DNA from 3 places in the Halobacillus sp. A1-3 genome. Region 2 is predicted to be linked to each of the others. Evidence: predicted binding sites of a transcription regulator. Region 2 holds the regulator's gene; each other region holds the start of a gene.
What was found. Region 2 encodes Rex, which represses fermentation and respiration genes when NADH is low (regulators of the CRP and FNR family bind a similar motif). Its sites were predicted from a motif close to TTGTGAAATATTTCACAA; they were not measured.

Region 1 (4,099 bases), on a different contig from region 2:
TAATAATTGTACGTTTGATGACTTTCTTCAATTTGTCCTCACTGGCCTTCGGGTTGACTAATGGACGATAAACGTTCCAGGAAGCCATGGACGAAGCAGACAGAATAGAAGAGTCCATGGAGGACATGACTGCGGCAGCTAAAGCACCTAATCCAATCGCAGAAACGATTTCAGGTGTCAAATATCTTAATACGTGTGGAAGAATGACAGCTGGATTTTCCGGGGAAGGAAGTCCCATGCTTGCCCAGTCAATATTAAATCCTACAACACCGATTAATACGGCTGGAATAGCAGCAATGATACAAATGATTCCTGCAGTGATAGATAGCCACATCGCTGTTTTTTCATTTTTAGCGGAAAGAACACGCTGGAAATAAACCTGCCAGGCGATCCCACCAAAGATTAATAGTAAAGCATAGTCAATCCAATTCCAGAACCAATTTCCCCATGCTGGATCCTGCCATCCATTCAGTGGAGGGAAAAGGTTAGCGTAGGAACCGAGCTCTACAGAATAATTATCCCAGGCCGAGTTTAATCCACCAACATGGCCAAGCGCGAAGGGAACGACAAGAATCAGACCGATAAGTAGAATAGCCATCTGGAAGACGTCAGTGTAGGCAACCGCCCACATGCCTCCTGCGACTGTATAAGCGATCGCTATGATACCGGATAAAATAATAGAGGTGGTAAAATCGATATTTAAGATCGTACCAAAAGTCGTACCTAAAGCAGTTAAAATTGCAGCACTCCAGAACATTTCCCCAAGTAAAGCAGGGATGTATAAGACACCGGCCATTTTTTTACCAAACCGTTGTTCCAAAGGATCAATAATCGTCATGAATTCGTAGCGACGCATTTTCCTTGCATAGAAAATACCACCAATAATTAAGCTTAACGCATATCCCCATGGAGCCTGAGCCCATACGAGCCCGTCACTGTAGGTGAATTCAGCTGTTCCATTTACATAACCACCGCCGACCCATGTAGCGGCCATTGTGAACATGGCAATACCAAGAGGCAAGCTGCGTTTCGCAACCATCATATCTGAGAGGGAACTGGATTTGCTTGTAGCGAGGAAAGCACCGATGTAATAGACGAGGGCATAGAAGGCGATCATGGCAATGAATCCACCCCACTGGATGTTTTCATTGGTTAAAGCGATATATATGACAAATACGGTTAATAAGGCACCGATAAGAATAACGGGTGCATTCTTCTTCAAAAATGGTTGTTGCTTTTCCACTGACATCACTCCTTATAAATATTATCTGAATATTCTGTAAATTATAGAAGGCGTACGTCTCCCTCAAATAACGCTCTTCGTTATTTTTGAGAGGCGTATTTTATTTTTTTATTTTTTTTCGTCTATTGGGATGAGATCGAATATCTCTCCACTTTCAATAGAGTCAACCAGTTTTTGCAACCAATGATAGTAGGGGATGGAAGCTTCCAGTTGGTTGTATATTTCAGTCGCTTCTTCCTTTACTTCATCGGAAACTCCTTCTGTTTCAAGCAGCTCCTTCATTTCTCTTTGGGCCTGTCTAACAGCATCCAAGTTGATCTTGGCTTCTCTTAGCCATTTCTTAGCAAAGAATTTTGAGAAGAAACTAAAGAAATCCTTTTCAGCTACAAACGTTTGTCTGCGTGTTCCTTTTCGGAAAGTCTGCTTGACAATATCATAATTTTGCAGCTTCTTTACGCCGGTGCTCATGCTTGGTTTGCTCATCCCGAGCTTTTCCCGCATTTCATCGAGTGTCATATCATCTTCGAAATACATCGTTCCATACAGAGTACCCGCGCTGCGCGTAACCCCATACAAATCCATCGTTTCAGCTATAGAATCTATAACGAGTCCTTTCGCATTCTCGATGGTTTGCTTCGCATGTTCGTTTTTATTAATGGCCATTAATAACCTCCTCGCCATGCATTCAGCAAATTAATTTTATTAAATTTTTTCTTTACAACCTTTATCTTAACGTATAAATCCTTGTTGTCAAAATCAAAAAAAATCCATAATTCCTATAACCATTGTGACTCTAAGGCTAAACATTAATTCAATTTCTTAATCGCTTTGACAAACAAAAAAAGAGTTGATATCGTTAATAGATTTAAAAACGTTAATTTTTTTCTTTACAAATTTAACGATTTCTTTGAATAAGTGTGAAAAAGTGGAAATTGTTAATTGATGAAGAACAAGTTGATTACATCTCTAAAAACATTCGCTACATTATTAATGAAAGGAATTAATGAACTAGATCCACTAGCGATAGAACATGGTGGGAAGTATACCTGCCGTTCGTAAGTGGCTGGGGCTGTCAATTAGTTGAGTTAAAAATTGATATACTAAGCGGTGTTCAATGTTTCCAAAAAACAATATATTAAAGAGACGCTGAAAGCCCTCGAACAATCGAGAGGCTTTTTTTAATACAAAGGGTGAAGTATGCTAGTTATTAGATAAGGAAAAAATGAAACTATATTGTTATATTTATTAAGGTTTTTCTTTAGAAAAATTCAATAAGATCCACTATAATTAATGATATGTGAATGAATTCACAAATAGCCTTCTAAGTTAGGAGATACCCATAAATATGAAGCATCTCAGCAAATTAGCCTTTAGGCAAAAAACACTTGTTTTGCTATTGCTTATATCCTCGATGTTTATTGGTGCGACAATTATTGGTCAAGCCTACTTTTTTGTGGCGGTTGTGGATCGGATTTTCCTTGATGAGCAGTCGTTTCAAGACATTATTCCTCTTCTTGCTGGCCTGATTCTTGTACTTGCAGGAAGGTCTTTCTTTACATGGGCAAGCGGCCGGCTGGGGGTAAGAATGGCAACACGTGCAAAAAGCCATCTTCGAAAGGCTGTGATAGGGAAGTTTTCCAGAAACCCGCTGCAAGTTTCCCTCTCTGGACAGTCAGGAAGAAAGGTCAGCGTGCTCATGGATGCTGTGGATGAGGTTGATGGCTACTTCAGCAGTTATATCCCTCAAATGATACAAACAGCAGTCATCCCTGTCATGATCTTAGTGGTGGTCTTTACCCAGCACATTTATTCGGGACTAATCATGGTGATCACAGCCCCGTTTATTCCATTTTTTATGGCGATCATAGGCGTCATGACGAAGAAAAAATCAGAGGAGCAAATGGAGAAGCTTTCTGCTTTCTCAGGTACGTTTTTGGATACCTTGCAAGGTCTGACAACGTTGAAGTTATTTGGCCGCTCGAAGAAACAAAAAGATGAGATTGAAAGAAGCAGTCTCGGTTTCAGAGATGCCACCATGGCTGTCTTAAAAGTAGCTTTTATATCTTCATTGATGCTTGAATTCATTTCCATGTTGAGTATTGGTCTGATTGCTCTTGAGATTGCCATCAGACTTGTTGTTTATGAAAGCCTCGCCTTCTTTCCGGCCTTTTTCATCCTGGTATTGGCACCTGAATTTTACCTTACCCTGAAAGATTTCGGAAGTGCATTCCATACAGGGCGAGGAAGCACAGGGGCAGCCAACCAGTTGATGGGAGAATTGGAAAAAGAAGAACAAGGCGTAACATGGGGAGAAAAGAAACTGGAGGAATCTAAGACTCCGCCTCATATCGAGTTAGATGACGTCCATTTCAGTTACGGTTCAGGTTTTTCTCTACAGAGCATAGAAGCCAATCTCCCCCCTCAATCACAGACGGCAATTGTCGGTCAAAGCGGGGCGGGAAAATCGACGCTGCTGAATGTGCTGGCAGGTCTTGTCCAGCCTGACCAAGGCCAGGTCAAATTGAACGGTCATCCGTTATCTTCCTATATGGAAAAGGGTTGGTTTGGACAGCTTAGTTACATTTCCCAGCATCCTTATCTTTTTTCTGGAACGATTGCAGAAAATATTGAAATTGGTGGTCGCGGAAACCATTCAAGAGAAGAGGTTATGGCCGCAGCTGAAAAAGCAGGCCTGGAAGAACTGATCAAAACGTTAGAACAGGGATACGATACGAAGGTCGGCGAAGCTGGACGTGGTCTTTCAGGTGGGGAAAGGCAAAGGCTTGCTATCGCGAGGGCTTTCTTAAAAAAACCTTCTGTCATTTTGTTTGATGAACCAACGACTGGTCTGGATCT
Region 2 (4,099 bases):
AGTTCTCCAATAAGCGTCTTCAATAACGTGGTTTTACCGACTCCATTCGGTCCTACAAGCGCAATGGAATCCCCACGGGTAACATCGAGGGAGAGATTATCGAACAAGTAAGGTGAATCGGGTTCATAACGGAAGCCGTAATCACGCAATCTCAACACATCATTGCCGCTTCTTTTGGCTACTTGAAAACTGAATTTCGCAGACAAGTTGTCGTCTTTCGGTTTATCGACGCGCTCCATTTTTTCTAGCTGTTTCCTACGGCTTTGGGCCCGCTTACTAGTTGTGGCACGGACGATGTTTTTCTGGATAAAGTCTTCCATCCGTTTGATTTCTTCTTGTTGTTTCTCGAACCGTTTCATCTCGATTTCAAAATCGGCTTCTTTCTTCTTCAAATAATCACTGTAGTTGCCGTGGTATTTTTTCGAAGATTGAAAAGCGATTTCGTAAACGGTATTCACGATTTTGTCGAGGAAATAACGATCGTGGGAGACGATAACGACAGCCCCTGCGTATCCTTGCAAGTATCCTTCAAGCCAGGAGAGCGTGTCGATATCCAGGTGGTTAGTTGGCTCGTCCAAAATCAAGACGTCAGGTTTAGTCAAAAGCAGCTTACCTAGCGCAAGCCGTGTTTTTTGACCGCCACTGAGAGATGTGATTGGAGTATTCCAATCGAAATCCTTGAAATTAAGACCATTCAGGACAGCTTTGATGTCCGTTTCGTATTGATAACCGCCAGCTGTTTTAAAATATTCCTGCTTACGGTCGTACTCGGTGAGCAATTGCTGGTACCTGTCTCTATCTTCAAGCAAATTAGGGTCCGCCATCTTAGTTTCCATAGCCCGCAGTTCTTTTTCCAAGTTTTTTAGATGGGTAAACACGTTCTCCATCTCATTCCAAATCGTCTCTTCAGATTGAAGGCCTGTATTTTGTGCGAGATAACCGACCGTTGTTTCTTTTGGTTTAAAAATGTCACCGGAATCATGACTCATTTCCCCGGCCATCATTTTAAGTAACGTCGATTTCCCAGCGCCATTACGTCCGACAATGGCAATCCGATCATTCATTTGTACTTCTAATTTAATATTCGATAAAATCAACTCAGCACCAAAACGCTTCGTCAATTGATTCAGTTGCATGAGAATCATGTCGTTTCACCTCAATGAAATAAGTGTATCTTATATCGGATTCTTCTAGCAAGACAATGGCTTCAAAGTTTGTGAAATCTTTAACGACTAACGTTTGATTTTTTGGTAGAATAAGAGTAGTGTAGCAATCAGGAAGTTTGTGAAAACCGTAAAGAGGAGACGTTTCATGTCAGAGTTTACACATTTTAACGAACAAGGCCGTGCCCGAATGGTGGATATCTCTGAAAAAGGGGAAACGGTGCGTACAGCTGTGGCCCACACAAGTGTCCAAGTGAATGAAGAGATCTATTATAAAGTGACCAATAAAGAGATGGCTAAAGGTGATGTGCTTGCCGTTGCACAGGTAGCTGGTATTATGGCAGCCAAAAAGACATCTGACTGGATTCCTATGTGTCACCCGCTATCGCTAAAAGGTATTGACGTATCGTTTAGTTGGGAAGCAGATGAAGCTTATACGTTACACATCGAGGTAGAAGTGAAGACTAAGGGAAGCACAGGGGTGGAAATGGAAGCGCTAACGGCGGCTTCTGCTACGGCTCTCACCGTCTATGATATGTGTAAAGCGCTGGATAAAGGAATGGTCATCGGTCCGACTTACCTTTTAGAAAAAACGGGAGGTAAAAATGGGGATTACCAACGGGTCGATCGGTAAAGGAGGCAGAAATCCATGGATTTGGAACATACAAAAATACCTCAAGCAACAGCGAAGCGATTGCCATTGTACTATCGCTTTCTGAACAATTTGCACAGCCAGGGAAAACTGCGTGTATCATCAAAAGAATTGAGTGATGCGGTCAAAGTCGATTCTGCGACGATTCGCAGAGACTTTTCCTACTTTGGAGCCCTCGGAAAAAAAGGCTATGGCTACAATGTTGAATATTTGCTGTCCTTTTTCAGAAAGACGCTCGATCAAGATGAGACGACAAGTGTCGCATTAATCGGTGTCGGAAACCTGGGAACAGCGTTCTTAAACTATAATTTCACGAAAAACAATAATACAAAAATTGAAATTGCGTTTGATGCCAGCCGTGAGCGCGTCGGCACAGAAGTTGGCGGAGTACGTGTCGAGCACATCGATGATCTGGAAGAGAAGATGGGGGAGCTGACGGTAGCGATTCTTACGGTACCCGCATCAGAAGCACAGGGCATTGCCGATCGCCTGGTGGAAGCGGGGATTTCGGGGATTTTAAATTTTACACCGGCTCGTATTTCTGTCCCGTCGAACGTACGTGTACATCACATCGACCTGGCCATAGAGCTTCAGGCACTCGTCTATTTCTTGAAGCATTACCCATTAGATGAAATAGAAGAATAAAAGAAAGAGGATGCTGTTATGAAGCGGCATCCTCTTTCTTTTATTCTTACTTCGTATTCTCTTTCCAGCTTTTATCGATCAGCATTTTACCTGGCCATGTATAAGCCATGATGCCTCCGTCGACAGCAATGTCTTCCCCTGTAACATAGGAACTTTCATCAGAAGCTAAGAAAAGAGCAACATTAGCAACTTCCTCAGGACTTCCTAAGCGTCCCATTGGAGTCACCCACTTTTGCGCCTCGCGGAACTCCTGTCCTTCTTTTTGTTCCTTCGTCCCCGCCAGCTCATCAACAAGCGGCGTCTCAATAGTTCCTGGTGCAATAGAATTCACGCGTATGCCTTCACGTGCATAATCAATCGCCATGGCTTTTGTAAAATTGGTGATGCCGCCTTTGGCCGCATTGTAGCCGGAGCGATCCAAGTCAGCTGCGCGTCCAGACATTGAAGACGTATTAATGATCGAACCTCCTTGTTCCATCATTAATGGGAGAAGGAACTTACTTGTTAAAAAAGTGCCGCGCAAATCGACGGCAATGATCCGGTCAAAAAGGTCTACCGGGTACTCGTGCACTTTTCCCCCTTCTTCATCGATGCCTGCGTTGTTGAATAAGACATCAACCTTGCCGTATTTATCTTTGAGGTAATCCGCAAATTCGGAAACACTATCTTCATTGGAAACATCTAAAGAACAAAACTCTGCTTTTCCACCATCTTTTATCACTTCATCAACCGTCTGCTTTACGTCTTCTTCATTGACATCAGCGCAGACGACCGTTGCGCCTTCTTTTGCATATAGTTTCACTGTAGCTGCACCGATCCCTGTAGCGGATCCTGTGACGACAGCCACTTTATTATCTAATCGTCCCATTATAAAACGACCTCCTTGAGTGTTCGTATGTGGAGTACCCGCATTAGGAGTGCGTGTAAACATGTGGAAGGTAAGTTAAACGGTTACAATAGAGGTTTAAGCTTGAGGAAACCCTTTCCATTCCAATCATTTCAATGGTATGAAAATGGACGCGAAAAAAGTAAAAAAAGATCGAATAGAATGGGCAGGATGATGGTTAATCCAAAACAGTGGTGGTATAGTAAACAATAGTTCGTGTATCGAAGGAAAGTGAGGGATGATCCATGAGCAAATTACCGAATAAATGGCTGGTCGTCGTTTCCGTGCTTTTCGGAACGTTCACCGTCATTTTAAATAATAGTATGCTGAATCCAATCTTGCCGCGCTTCATTGAAATCTTTGATTCAAACGCAGTAGCTGTCGGCTGGATCTTGACGATCTTCATGGTGTCAATGGGAATGACGATGCCGCTCACCGGTTATTTTGGCGATCGGTTCGGCAAGAAAAAGGTTTATTTAGCTGGATTGACTATTTTCATCGTGGGATCCATTATGGGCTTCTTTTCAGGATCCTTAGGCATGGTCATCCTTTCTCGTGCCGTTCAAGGAATGGCCGGAGGGTTGATGATGCCGATTGCGATGGCTCTGATTTTCAATTCATTCCCGCGCTATGAACGTGGGTTAGCGGTTGGAGTGTACGGCGTTGCGGCAATGGTCGCTCCCGCTGTAGGACCGACGATCGGCGGGTTTTTGATACAGTATTTTGACTGGCCGTGGCTGTTTGCCTTTAATA
Region 3 (4,099 bases), on a different contig from region 2:
ATGTGCTAAATGTACTCCTGACAACCATCGTAATTCCGAACGCGAACCCCGTTCTGGAACCTTTGTCTGCCTTAATTGACGGTACATATGCAATAACGGATACTCAGTTAAATTCAGCGGCTTTTGCTGGTATTTCTCAATCCTTTGGACAATTTGCAGACTTTCTTCCAATGGTTTTCTCGCTTTCGTAAGCTGATTCTTTAAGCTTTGCATTTGAATTAGCTGGTCAAGCAAACGTTGATTTTGTAAGGCAATATCGTTGAATTGCTGCTCGATCGTGATGATTCTTTTCGCTGCCCTTTCTACATTAAACTCTTCATCAAAGCTCACCCGGTCATCGTCAACGTGGTAATACAGACAGAAATCACAAGTTTCGCAATAGCAATTGATCGTTCGCTGGGTAGAATCAAAGTACAATTCCTTTTCATGTAGGCAAATCTTCTTGTTTCCGTGTTCCATCCAACTTGAAGGCAGCGATCGGAAAGGCCGCATCACAATCTCAACTCTATGTCTCCAAAAAGCAATATCTTCCGGATATTTCAATACAGACAACAGGGATGACTGGTTCATTATTTCCACTGCATCAATTACTTCCCTTTTCTGATGGAAAAGCTTAAGCAGTGGATGACGGTGAAAGGCCTCACCTATTTTTTTCAACCAATAATTACGGGTGTGACCACTCACTTCCGCTAAAAACAGATAGTCCTCAAGTACTCCTTTCACATGTTCATGGAGCTGTTCTGAAGATAATTGAGTAAAATCTGTGTCATATAAAAAAGAATCTTTTAAAGGTAGTCCATGTTCTTCAGGCAATGAACTCCATAAGAAAAGCTCTGGGCGCAATAAATGAGGATATACTTTTTCTTCTTTTTGAAGTGAAACTGGAAGAATCGCTTCTCCCGTCACGTCTAAATAACAACGAATTTTAGTTACGTCCCATGACTGCTCATGAATCAATTCCACGATCGTATCATTTAACCTGGAAAATAACCCCCGTTCAAATTTATGTCCGATGGAGCGAATTTGTTTATTCTTCTTGCCTATTGGTGCAAGTACAATAAACGGGTAACGTTCGTCATGATAAGTAATCCTTTTTGGCAGTCCCATAGTGATTCCCCTTTGAATGAAGGATATACTTCTATTATAGAAAAAGTATTACGATGTACCAATAAATATCAAGAAAATGGGCTTAGATCGTTAAAATTTCCACGGAATAACCAGTGAATATCCCAGTCTCTATTACACCTGGAATGGCGCTGAGCTCCCTTTCCATATCTGTTGTTATTTCCTGGAATCGAGCATCCAGAATAAGATTCCCTGCTTCTGTTATGACCGGACCGTCTTTTGATTTAGCCATTCTTAACTGAACCTCCAACGTTTGAAGGTTGTTCAGCTCTGTTTCCACTAGATGGACTGCTCGCGGATCCACTTCTATCGGCACTGCAAACTTCTCTCCGAGCCGACTGACGAATTTACTTTCATCTACTAAAATATACGTCATAGGTGCACTTGCCATCACGAGTTTTTCTGCAAACATGGCACCACCTCGACCTTTGATCAAACGCTTGTTTGAATCAACCTCATCTGCCCCATCAAAGGCCCAATCAGGGCGTTCAGCTGCTAAAGAAGTAGTTTTCAGTCCAAGCGCAGTGCAATTGAGAAGAGCCTCGTGGGAAGTCGGGATCGTCAAAATATCCAGCTTCTCCTGCCTGACCCTTTCCGCGATTGCTCTCACAGCAAGGAACGACGTAGATCCAGATCCTACACCGATAACGTCCCCATCTTTTACAAACCGACTTACACGCTCGGCTACTTTATTTTTTTCTTCGTAGTTGGAAATATCTCCTGCCCAATTTATGTTGGCCGCTAAATGATTCTGCCATTTCATTCGTATCACCTCTTCCTTCTGTTATTCCCTTAATCAAAAGAAAACAAGCACACTTCCTTAGGGAAAAGTGTAACAGAGTCCTTCGTTAACAAAGGGTAATTAATCAGATCGTTACAAAAACAATGGAACCTTTTAACTCTTTTTTACATACGCTGAAGTAGGACTTTTTTCGATTTTTTGCAAAGAGGGGTATAAGTCTATGAAAAAAATCTACATGAAATTAATCATCTTTTATCTTGTCCTCTTTCTCACCTACTTTTTTGTATTTATCACAAAATAAAAATAAGTGCTTCATTACAAGATATTTTTTATAAAATCAATCATTAATTTTATATTAAACGCTTCCAAAATTTTAATTTGGCAATATCGTTACAAGTATTGAATTATTAACCTTAGAGGACTATATTTATTCATGTGAAATACTTCACAATAGATATTTTATAATCAACCATACTTAGGTGGCGATCATAATGGAACAAGAAACAATTACAAAACTGGTAGAAAAAGCACGCAGTAAAAAGACGATGGTAGACGAGTCACCCCACTATTACCTTATAAGGGCAGCCCTTGCAGGCATCTACATTGGATTTGCCCTAATCCTGTCCTTCAAACTGGCTCAACCTTTTTACGAACAGCAAGCTGCATCGACTGCATTCATCAATGCCATCTTCTTCGGTATCGCTTTTTGTTTGATTATATATGGTGGAGCCGAACTATTCACATCCAACACAATGTATATGACTATATCCACATTAAAAAAAGAAACAAATTGGATAGATACGCTCAAGATATGGGCTTACTGCTATGGGGGGAACGTACTGGGGATTTTGTTTTTTACAATATTGATTTTTTTCGCAGGCATTTTTAATCAAATCGATCCAGATCATTCTCTATTAATCAGCACAGCGGAGAAGAAAATGAATCTCCCATTCTCTCAGCTATTCTTTCGTGCCATTCTTGCTAACTGGCTCGTATGTTTAGCGGTTTGGCTCCCTATGCAAGTGAAGGACGATTTATCTAAAATTGCTTTAATGATTTTACTTGTCTTTACATTTTTCATTTCTGGATATGAGCATAGCATAGCCAATATCTCCTTATTTTCAATTGCGCTAACGTCCCCACATACATCCTTGGTGACATTAAGTGGTTTGATTCACAACCTTATCCCTGTCACTCTTGGCAATATTGTCGGGGGTGGATTTTTTGTAGGAGCCATTTATGTTTATTTGAATATGCCGAAACAAGAACAAAAAGTCCCCAGTTTGAACTATGCGAATCAATCAGAAGCTTATGTTACAAAACGCTCATAATAAGTGAACCGCACAACACCTGTGCGGTTCATTTTTTTACGAGGTCATGCTTAAAGGCATAAATAACAGCTTGCGTGCGGTCATGAACTTGAAGCTTACCTAGTATATTACTGACGTGCACTTTGACGGTTTTAAGAGCTATAAACAACTTATCAGAAATTTCCTGATTCGTTTTTCCTTCTGCCATCAGCATTAAAACCTCCATCTCTCTGTTCGTTAACTCCTCATGCAAGTCTTTAACCTCAGGTCTTCTCATTTTCGTCATGATTTTGCCGGTGACTTCTGGTTCCAAGATGGACTGGCCTTCGTATGTAGCCCGGATTGCTTTGGCTATTTCTTCTGCTTTGGACGTTTTTAGCATATAGCTTGTTGCACCAGCTTCAAGAGCAGGATAAACCTTCTCATCATCTAAAAAGCTTGTGACAATAATAATTTTTGCTTCTGGCCATTGTTTAACGATATGCTTCGTTGCTTCAATTCCGTCCATTTCCTCCATAACTAAGTCCATCAAAATGATATCAGGACGGTGTTCGAGCGCTAATTCAACAGCCTCTCCCCCATCATCCGCTTCGGCGATGACCTCGATATCTTTTTGGGAAGACAAATAAGCACTCACTCCTATCCGAACCATCTCATGATCATCAGCAAACAATACTGTAATCATTCATTTATGCCTCCTTTTTGACGATAAGGAACTTTTACCTCAAGCCTTGTTCCTTGATTTTTTAAACTGACAAGCTTCAGTGTTCCTCCTACTTCATAGGCACGTTCTTGCATATTTTGAAGACCATAGGAACTTGCTTTAGCTTCTTCAACATTGAATCCTACTCCATCATCTACAACACGAAGAATGATTTTATTGTCCCGCTCTATCAGCATGACAGATAAAGTGGCTGCTTTT

Region 1: a site for Rex is predicted at 2,539-2,556, ahead of cydD (thiol reductant ABC exporter subunit CydD). Genes of this name have one in related genera too.
Region 3: a site for Rex is predicted at 2,301-2,318, ahead of ACRYKC_RS00295 (formate/nitrite transporter family protein). Genes of this name have one in related genera too.

The regions. Positions count from the first base shown of each region.
Region 1 is NZ_JBPCEO010000008.1:24,076-28,174, forward strand. Features, by position in the region: gene ACRYKC_RS14405 (high affinity choline transporter 1) at 1-1,243, opposite strand, end outside; gene cudC (choline uptake/conversion transcriptional regulator CudC) at 1,352-1,906, opposite strand; gene cydD (thiol reductant ABC exporter subunit CydD) at 2,589-4,099, shown strand, end outside.
Region 2 is NZ_JBPCEO010000016.1:8,871-12,969, reverse strand. Features, by position in the region: gene ACRYKC_RS19955 (ABC-F family ATP-binding cassette domain-containing protein) at 1-1,145, opposite strand, end outside; gene moaC (cyclic pyranopterin monophosphate synthase MoaC) at 1,312-1,797, shown strand; gene ACRYKC_RS19945 (redox-sensing transcriptional repressor Rex) at 1,813-2,460, shown strand; gene ACRYKC_RS19940 (SDR family oxidoreductase) at 2,507-3,328, opposite strand; gene ACRYKC_RS19935 (MDR family MFS transporter) at 3,592-4,099, shown strand, end outside.
Region 3 is NZ_JBPCEO010000001.1:67,514-71,612, forward strand. Features, by position in the region: gene ACRYKC_RS00285 (RQC-minor-2 family DNA-binding protein) at 1-1,107, opposite strand, end outside; gene rpiA (ribose 5-phosphate isomerase A) at 1,190-1,888, opposite strand; gene ACRYKC_RS00295 (formate/nitrite transporter family protein) at 2,359-3,198, shown strand; gene ACRYKC_RS00300 (response regulator transcription factor) at 3,227-3,862, opposite strand; gene ACRYKC_RS00305 (sensor histidine kinase) at 3,859-4,099, opposite strand, start outside.